DNA from 2 places in the Paenibacillus larvae subsp. larvae genome. Region 2 is predicted to be linked to the other one. Evidence: riboswitches for the same ligand, from Rfam matches in the RefSeq annotation. Region 2 holds a riboswitch; the other holds the start of a gene.

Region 1 (4,864 bases), 1.6 Mb from region 2:
CGGATGAAACATCGCCCGTTATAACCAGGGAGCCACTGAAACGATCGACAAAACCGATCTGAACGCCGGCTGCCTTGGTTGCAATGTCCGCCCCAATAATGGAGGCTTCGCTTGGGGTTATCGTCATAATGCCAATGGCATCCTGCACATCCGTCCCCAATCCCAGCTTCTTGTAAATGTCCTTGTTGGATTGGCAATAATGTGAGCCAAGGTTACCTGTTTCCCGGGCACGTACTCCTGAATGACGCGCTGCTTTTCATCTTGCTGGTTCATCCCTTATCCCATCCCATCAAAAAAACACGTGATTAAAGCCATAAAAAAACATAAAGGCTTCTTAAAAAATTCACACGGAAATTTTAAGAAGCCTCTTCGCTTTACTTGTTATACAACACGCCATTGTGCTATCTTTATCTCATAATATATTTGATTTAAGCAAACGTTGTCAATGCGGTAAATTTTATTGATACATTTTGTTCAAAATTCCGATCACATCCGCGTCTGACGGAACACGCGGATTGGTTGCTGTACATCCGTCCTTCAGCGCACCTTGGGCAATGGCCTCCTGCATTTCTTCCAAAGTACTGTATGCAATATTGCAGTCTTTTAATGTTTGCGGCATCTTCAATTGCTTCTGCAGCTGTTTAATCGCCTGGACCAGACTGCGTACCCCGCTTCGGGAATTGGAAGCCGGCAGCCCTAAGCTTCTGGAGATCTCCGCATATCTTGCAGCCGCAGCATTGCCTTCATCTTTGCCGTATCCCGGCTTGTAATCAGCATTAAATTCAATCACATGCGGCAATAATAGCGAGTTCATCCGGCCATGGGCAATCTTGAATTTGGCTCCTGCCACATGGGCAATCCCATGGTTAAGTCCAAGTGAAGCAATATTGAAAGCCATACCGGCCAGACACGATGCGTTATGCATCTTCTCACGCGCTTCGAGATCACTGCCGTCCTTGTGGGCTTTGGGCAGATAGGCAAACACAAGCTTGAGCGCTTTTTCCGCCAGGGCATCGGAAATATCATTGGCTTTGGTGGACACATAGGCTTCAATGGCGTGGGTCAATACGTCCATTCCCGTATCAGCCGTGATGAAATCCGGAACACTCTTGACCAGTTCAGGGTCCAAAATAGCTTCTTCCGGCAGCATGTCATGAGAAACAAGAGGATACTTGATATTCTTCTTCTTGTCGCTGATGACCGAAAAAGAAGTGACTTCGGAACCGGTGCCGCTCGTTGTCGGAATGGCCACGAAAGGGATATCCTGCTGGTTCATCAGTTTTTTGGCAAAGATCTTCATCGCCTTGGCCGCATCAATAGCAGAACCTCCGCCCACGGCTATGATCATATCGGTGTTAAACGAGCTGAGTGCTTCCAAACCTTCTGTCACGACCTCGATTGGCGGGTCCGGCACGATATTGCTGAAAATGTACTGTTTGTTGCTTTCGTGCAGTCTCTCGAACAGCAGATTAATCATGCCGGATTTCACCATGAACGGATCGGTAACGACAAATATTCGTTTGTTGCGTAATTCCGTTAGCCGGTCTAACGCACCTTGCCCCATATAGATATCGGTTTTAAAAGAAATTTTATCCATGCAGGCACCTCCAATGTAAGTTTCAGGAAAATAAAAAAGAGACTTTTAAAAGAACGAATTCCTTTAAAAGCCTCTTTGCTTATATGTACACGTCATTGTGCAGCTTGCTGTCATTTGATTGTCGTCTATTAGTTTACACCCTTATTCAGTAAAACGTCAACCTGTTGTTGCTTAATGCCATCTTATGCAAAAGGCAGATGATAAAAAAAAGGGGATACACGCCATTGTGTATCACATTCTTCTTCGTTGAAGAATCTACCCGTTTCCTTGCTGTACATCCTTGTACATGTTTGGCGCCGCCGCCAGGCCATACCCCCGACAACATTGTCGGGACACCCTCTTTCCAATAAAAAAAGCCTAGAGGCGATAATCGTCACACTAGACTTCTAAACCACCACTTTCGCCTCGAAGCGGTTGGTTGCTCAAAGTTTCTAGGCAAAAGACCTGACTTAAGACCGGTATCCGGTCTATCACAGTGGCGGGACCGCGTTGGATTTGCACCAAACTTCCATTGCCTAAAACTTTTATATTGTGGCATGACGTGAATGTTACCATTCGAGAACATTATAGCATATAGAAATAATTTGGCAAATCATTTGACAAATTATTTGGCAGATTATTCGCTGTTGTCCAATTGAGGCTGAAGTTTTGGAGACTCGATAACGGAATGTCTTTTCTTGCTCATTATCCTTCTCCTTTTTTAGAAAGATATTATCCCTGTCGTATTTTTTTGCTAAAATCCTCTCATCCATAAAATTATAGCAAATTAAAAAGCTGAGAATGATAGTTTTTTCCTCGTAGAAAAATATAAGGCCCGTCCTTAAGCAAATTATGTGCATTGGGGAGGGCCCTTGTTGTAAAGTAAAACGTTTTTCTGGAATTCAGGAACGATTCATTAAATTTAAAGTCTTCTGGGCATTCTGGATATCCATTTGGATTTGTTCATTTACATTAAAGGGATGGTACATGCCTTTATTCAGCATGTAATCCGTTATTTTCTGGTGCATAGTGATCGCTGTATCCAGATGGTTTTTCAGAACTGATCTGACTTCCGGAGTAGTGGCTTCAGTTAAAGCAGTAGCCAAGATCTTTAACACCGGATTTTGAGGCAATAAGGAAATCGGATGCGATAACCTGTTCAGTTATTACATTCATACCGGTTAAATTCTCTACAGTGGTGCTCATTTTTATGTTTTCTCCTTTCTAAATATGGGGTCGGGATAATAATCCCTGATAGTCTTGAATTGCTTTTGCAGAATGCTGAATATCTTCTTGCAAAAGACTTTTAAGCGCCGGATCAGAAACCAGTCCCTGCATAGCAACCGATTTTGTCATACAGGTATTTTTAAAGGTAAGGAGCTCATGTACTTCCAATGTTTCGTGTACGGCAAGGCCTTGTTGTGCCATTATAACGATTCACCTCCTTTAAACCATGAATTTATTATCCGCCCGTGCAAATAAGGATATTCAATTTAAATTGGTAAAATAAAACATGAAAAAGCTATGAAGAAATAGGATCAGGCTGAAATAAAATTGGGGATGTTTGGAGAAGCTAATAAACAATAACTGTCAGAAAAGAGGTCAAAAATTGATGAATAAATTTCTAATTAAAGTATTGTTAAACGGAATCGTAGTCATTCCCCTGCTTATGTGGTATACAGAAGCTACTTTTGTAGGGGCAGCCACAGCTGCCGTTATTTTGTCAGTCATTGCTTATCTAATAGGAGATCAAATCGTCCTTAGGTACACTAACAATACAGTTGCTACCATTGTGGATGCCGTTGTCGCTTTGTTTTATCTTTGGCTGGTAGCCCGCTATGCCAACTGGTCATTGTCAGTAGGGGAACTGCTTACGGTCGTTATCGTACTCGGTGTAGTAGAAATCGGATTTCACCGCTTTTTAGGACAGACTTCTGTTAATAAAGAGGCTCGATAATTATTGGGAGCTTAATAAATACAGCTTCTAAACAAAAAAGAAACGAAGACTCAGTATACATGTAAAATTGAAGAAAAGTGAAGCCACTGCATGCTTTCCTGACACTTTAACAAAATCTTCTCCTCCCGCAGGTCCAGCTTTATAATTACGCCGCTGTACTCCCGGTTCTTATATATTCCATAAGTAACAACCGTGATTACTGTGCTGCTTTCAAATGCTTCTGAAAGGATTTCAGAGAGTTCATGAACGCGTTTCTCCTGTTTCTTGTGATTCTCGCGTTTCTCAGTAGCTACCTGCCGTCTATACTGCATAATTTGCCGGACCACCCATTCTTTCTTTTCCAGAGGAATGGAGCGGGAGGCTTCATAGAGAACATATTCAGACAAATTCTTAGTCACGGCAATCCCTTCCTTGCTTCATAATAGGAACATTTGTTCTCATTATAACATTTTTTCCCTTTTGTTGGGAAAATAAAATGTTATGATGAAAGTGCCCCTAAAAAATGTATTAAGGGAGGTGGTTTTTTATGAGCCATTTGGAAGTTCCCAATATATCTTGAATGTTTATTTATCGTCCGCTTCCATGTTCGTTTTTTCACAATTCTTAAGAGTAGGCAAAAGAAGCAGAGGCATGCCTGCGATAATGCCTTTTTTCTTTGATAAAATGATTAAATAAACATGGGAAAAGCCGTTTTAGGAACAAATAAGGGACAAACCCGTAAGCCCCCAAAACAATCGCCGCCCCTTGTACTCCCGTTTTCCCGCTCTTGTCAAAATTGCCGCTTAAGCCGGGATTAGCCAATCCTGCATAAAAATCCGGAATTAGTCAAACCTGCCTCAAAAGCCGGATAATCAGAGGAATAAAATTCCACAAAATAGTAACATTTTTCCCCTTTTGTTCACTAAAATAAATGTTAATATGAAAACGTTACCAAATAAATAATCAGGAGGTGGTTCTAATGAGCTAAATTAAAAATCCCCGTAATGGGCGTGAAGTTTAGTTGTTGTCCACTTACATGTTATTTTTTTCACAACCTTAGAAGAAAACAGGAGGATGATGATGAAAAAGAAAAAATGCTTCATGACAATCACTTCGTTAGCAGTTGCCGGAGTCATGCTGGGAAGTGCACTCCCCCCGGTGACGGCTGGTTCTATTCATGATCATCAGACACAATCCGCTGTGTACGGGCAGTCATCCAAAGCATGGGATTTTTCGCAAATTCAAGCAGGATACGGGTACGAAAATTGGGGAATTAAACAGTATGTACCGTATTTTGATGTGGGGGCATATCCTCAAAACCCTTTATTGATGTATGATTACATGACGAAAAC
Region 2 (4,864 bases):
AATGGTGAGAAACAGGGCCTTTTCTTTTTTGGGCGGCCGGTATCGTGTCTCTCTGATTTCCAAATAACGGGAAAGATCTTCCATCGCTTCCTGCCGGAAATAGACTCTTGTTTTAAAGCTGCCGTCATTATTCCCCTTGCGGAATACATAGATGGTCTTTTTCTTAATATCCAAGTCGTCCAGAGTCAAATTGACCACTTCGGAAACACGTAAGCCGGAATGGAGGATCAGACTGACAATACAGGCGTCCCGCACATGATTTTGTTTGTAAGCATATAAAGCCTGTTTATTATCAGCCACATCGTGTTCGTACCCTTCCCTGATATAGTGGATAAACTCGATGATTTCTTCCTCCTGCAGCAGTTTGCCTTCAAGCTTGCTGGCGATATCCTTGGAGCGGTTGGTCCGTTTGATTTCGATCTTGGCCATAACGTTTCTTTTAAGCAGGGGATAAAAGTTTTCATCTTCTGCAATTTGGCTCAAATAATGAAACAGGGACCGAAGGGAGGATAATTTACGGGTTATGGTGATTTTTTTATTCAGGTGATTCTTATGCGTGGCCAGGAAAGCTTTGAAATTGTCGATGCTGTCCGTATGAAGCCGCTCCAGATCTTCCAGAGGGATGCCGGGCATTTGTTCCGCTTCTGTCAGTCCTTCCGCCATCATCCAACCGAAAAAAGTTTCGTAGTCCCGCACATATTCCAAAAGAGTGGAGGGAGAAAGATCCGGCAGTTTATGATGAATATATTTATCCACGTACCAGGGCATGTGGGGAAGTTTTTTGTCCAGTTCTTCACGGTCTTTTTGTTTTTGTATGTTCATGTAGGTCACCTCGGTATTTCATTCTTAATTTGCGGGACAAATCGCTAGTTTCAGTATATCGGAGCTTCAGGACCGGTACAATGCCTGATAATCAGATAACCATACGGGAAGACCGAATTGCCTGCATATCAAGGAAGAGTTAATTTCCTATTGAGAAACTTGGGATTATCTTGTATAGTGAATACAAATCGTTCTGCAAAATATTGCATATTGTGGAGACAGGTGCTTCGTCTGTAACGATGAAACTTAAAAGGGAAGATCGGTGTAAATCCGTCGCGGTCCCGCCACTGTAACAGAGGAGCCTTGTGCCAGGCAAACGCCACTGGTCTAAGATGACTGGGAAGGCGGCTTTAAGGCGATGAATCTGGAAGCCAGGAGACCTGCCTGTTCTAACGACACTGCTAACCTACGGACGATAGGAAGGTGTTAGATGACCATGCCAGTTTATTATGCAAACACGGGCATCTTTCCCTATGCGCCAGAAAAGGAAGGATGCCTTTTTGTTATTGGCTTTCTGCACCTTTACCTGCCATCTCTTTGCTTTCCATAAGCAAAATGATTCCTATTATGAGAGGAGCCATATGAATGAGTAATTTGGTAAACGGTAATTTGGGTTATCCGAGAATCGGTTTGAACAGGGAATGGAAGAAAGCTCTGGAAAGTTTTTGGTCCGGAAAAATAGGGGAAGATGAGCTTCTTTCCACGACTCGCCAGCTTCGTCTCAGCCATTTGAGAAAGCAAATAGAGAAGGGCATTCAGCTAATCCCCGTAAACGATTTTACTTTGTACGATCAAATGCTGGACCATGCGGCAATGTTCGGCCTGGTTCCAAGCCGTTTCCATTATGATGGAGGGCCTGTATCCTTAGAGACTTATTTCGCGATGGCTCGGGGAAATAAGCAGGCTACAGCTTGTGAAATGACCAAATGGTTTAATACCAACTATCACTATATTGTGCCTGAATTACAGGGCGCGGCGCCATCCTTAACGGTAAACCGGCCGCTTGAGGCCTACCGTGAGGCTAAACAGGAATTAGGCGTAGAAACAAAGCCTGTCCTGATCGGGCTGCTCACCTTTCTGAAATTATCTAAAGGTTATGAGCCGGACCGGTTTGCCTCCCTGGCAGATCAGTTCCTTCCTTTGTATAAACAGATTCTAATAGAGCTGGAACAGGAAGGGGTTGCCTGGGTCCAAATTGATGAACCGGTATTAGCTGCATCTTTATTTACAAATGAGGATGTTCAGGTTTTGCAAAACGTTTATCAAGAACTTCATAAGGCTGCACCGGAATTGAACATTTTACTGCAAACTTATTTTGATTCCGTTCCATACTATGAAGCTGCTGCAGGATTGCCCGTACAGGCGCTTGGTCTTGACTTTGTCCAAGGAGCGGAAGGAAATCTCCAAGCTATTCAGCGTTTCGGTTTTCCGGAAGACAAAATCTTAGGTATCGGCATTATCGATGGCCGGAATATATGGGCTTCGGATTTAAAGGAAAAAATACGGACGCTTGAATCCATTTCCGCAGCGGTACCTTCTTCCAGGTGGATTCTTCAACCTTCCTGCAGCCTGCTGCATGTGCCAGTCAGCCTGGAGCAGGAATCGGGGCTGGATTCCGTTTTGAAACAAGCTTTAGCTTTTGCCGATGAAAAGCTGGATGAATTGGTCCTGCTGACTAAGTATTGGACAGAAGGCAGTGATTCAGTTCAAGCGGATTTAACCAGCAACGAAGAGGCAGTCCGTGCCCTGAAAGAATCCGCTGCCCGGAATCATACGGAAGTGCAGAAAGCGGTAGAACAGCTAAAAAATGAGACAGGCAAACGAATCAGTCCATTCACCAGACGCAAACAGCTGCAGCAGGACAAATGGCAGCTTCCTCTATTGCCTACAACTACCATCGGCAGTTTCCCGCAAACGAAGGAAGTTAGGCAAACACGGCTTAAATGGCGCAAAGGTGATATTACCAACGAGCAGTACCAGGCTTTCATTGAAGCGGAAATCAGGGATTGGGTTCAAATTCAGGAAGAAATCGGCCTGGATGTCCTGGTACATGGCGAATTCGAACGGACAGACATGGTAGAATTTTTTGGTGAAAAATTAGGCGGCTTTGCCTTTACGAAAAACGGATGGGTACAGTCTTATGGATCCCGCTGTGTAAAACCTCCTGTCATTTACGGGGATGTGTATTTTGATTCTCCGATGACCGTGAAGGAAAGTGTATACGCCCAGTCCCTTACATCAAAACCGATGAAAGGTATGCTTACAGGTCCAGTGACCATTTTAAACTGGTCCTTTGTACGGGATGATATTTCACGAGAAGCTGTAGCTAATCAAATTGCCCTGGCTCTGCGCAAGGAAATAGAGGAACTGGAGAAATCGGGAATTGAAATGATTCAAGTGGATGAACCTGCCCTTCGTGAAGGTCTCCCTCTTCAGGTGAAAGACAAAGATGGTTACCTGCGGTGGGCGGTTAAGGCCTTCAAGATAGCCACCTGCACAGTCAAAGATACGACACAGATTCATACTCATATGTGTTATTGCGAGTTTCAGGATGTGCTGGATTCTATCAAAGCGATGGATGCCGATGTGATCTCAATTGAGACATCCCGGAGCCATGGAGAACTTATCGGGGCGTTTGAAGAAGATACGTATGAACAGGGAATCGGCCTGGGCGTCTATGATATTCACAGTCCAAGGGTCCCTTCCGTGGAAGAGATGGAGCAAATGATAGACCGGGCACTGAAAGTACTTGACCCCTCTCTCTTCTGGATAAATCCGGATTGTGGTCTCAAGACTCGTGGAAGAGAGGAAACTATTGCTTCGCTCAAGAACATGGTGGAAGCTACACACCGGGCCAGAAACAAGCAGCTCCAATCTTTATCCTAATATGAAATGAAGACAGCCCTTCGGTTCAGAATGACCGAAGGGCTGTTTTTTATTATTTCAAATCCTTTCCACCATACATAATTAGTTTGAATAGGTGCCTAATAAGATGTCTTCTTATCTATTCATCGCTAATTCCAATGGGATGGGTGTATTCTGGATGAAAATCTGATGGGAAAATTCAAAAAATTGTAATAAAATAGTGTTAACCATGAAAGCGCTAACATAAGAAGTATTAAGAAGGGAGGTTATTTAATGAGAAAACCGTTCAAAAGATGTATCCTTTTTATTTTGTTGGTTTTAGGTTTACTGTTGCCATTACCGGTGCAAGCAGAAAAGGGAAAGCAGAACCAGTATCCCATTATTCTGGTTCATGGTTTGGCAGGCTGGGGGCGGGATGAGCTGTTGGGTGTGAAATATTGGGGGGGGTTCACGATATTCAGGAAAATTTGAAAAAAGAAGGTTATCCTGTTTATACAGCAGCTGTAGGCCCGGTATCAAGCAACTGGGACCGGGCATGCGAACTATACGCACAAATTCATGGAGGGACAGTCGATTACGGTGCAGCACATGCCGCCAAACACGGACATGCCCGATACGGTAGAACATACACAGGGTTTATTAAAAATTGGGATGAAACCAATAAAGTCCATCTGCTTGGACATAGTATGGGCGGTCAAACCATCCGGATGCTTGTACAATTATTAAAAGAAGGAAGCGATGAAGAAAGAAATTATGCCCAGCAACATGCTGATGTGAAATTATCACCCTTGTTTGAAGGAGGAAAATCATATGTTCATAGCGTGACAACAATAGGCAGTCCCCATAACGGAACGACTCTGGCAGACGGAAGTTTGCTTCTGCCATGTATCAAACAATGGATTATCGCAATGGCAGCTCTAGGTGAAAGCAGTAGTCTGTCCCTTTATGATTTCAAATTGGATCAATGGGGCATAAAAAAGAAAAAGGGAGAGTCTTTTGTTCAATATTTTGACCGTATGATAAATAGCTCGATCTGGGGAAATACGAAAGATATTAGCCAATGGGACGCAAGTACAGACGGGGCAAAAGAAATAAATCAATGGGTAAAGGCACAACCGGATGTATATTATTTTTCCTACAGTGCCCATGCAACATTCCCCGTTCTATTTACAGGCTT

Evidence for each region. A riboswitch is a leader RNA that binds a small molecule or an ion and turns the genes downstream of it on or off. The one in region 2 is predicted to bind cobalamin.
Region 1: linked by a shared signal. The riboswitch ahead of BXP28_RS12560 (1-propanol dehydrogenase PduQ) and the one ahead of metE (5-methyltetrahydropteroyltriglutamate--homocysteine S-methyltransferase) in region 2 are both predicted to bind cobalamin.

The regions. Positions count from the first base shown of each region.
Region 1 covers NZ_CP019687.1:2,412,290-2,417,153, forward strand. Annotated here, with positions in the region: partial or broken gene BXP28_RS12555 (BMC domain-containing protein) at 1-273, opposite strand, end outside; gene BXP28_RS12560 (1-propanol dehydrogenase PduQ) at 458-1,597, opposite strand; adenosylcobalamin (AdoCbl) riboswitch at 1,984-2,133, opposite strand; gene BXP28_RS12570 (spore coat protein) at 2,479-2,682, opposite strand; gene BXP28_RS12575 (spore coat-like protein) at 2,801-3,004, opposite strand; gene BXP28_RS12580 (DUF2512 family protein) at 3,189-3,533, shown strand; gene BXP28_RS12585 (YolD-like family protein) at 3,584-3,931, opposite strand; gene BXP28_RS12595 (glycosyl hydrolase family 18 protein) at 4,593-4,864, shown strand, end outside.
Region 2 covers NZ_CP019687.1:856,898-861,761, forward strand. Annotated here, with positions in the region: gene xerS (tyrosine recombinase XerS) at 1-822, opposite strand, end outside; cobalamin riboswitch at 1,026-1,224, shown strand; gene metE (5-methyltetrahydropteroyltriglutamate--homocysteine S-methyltransferase) at 1,408-3,708, shown strand; partial or broken gene BXP28_RS04585 (esterase/lipase family protein) at 3,961-4,864, shown strand, end outside.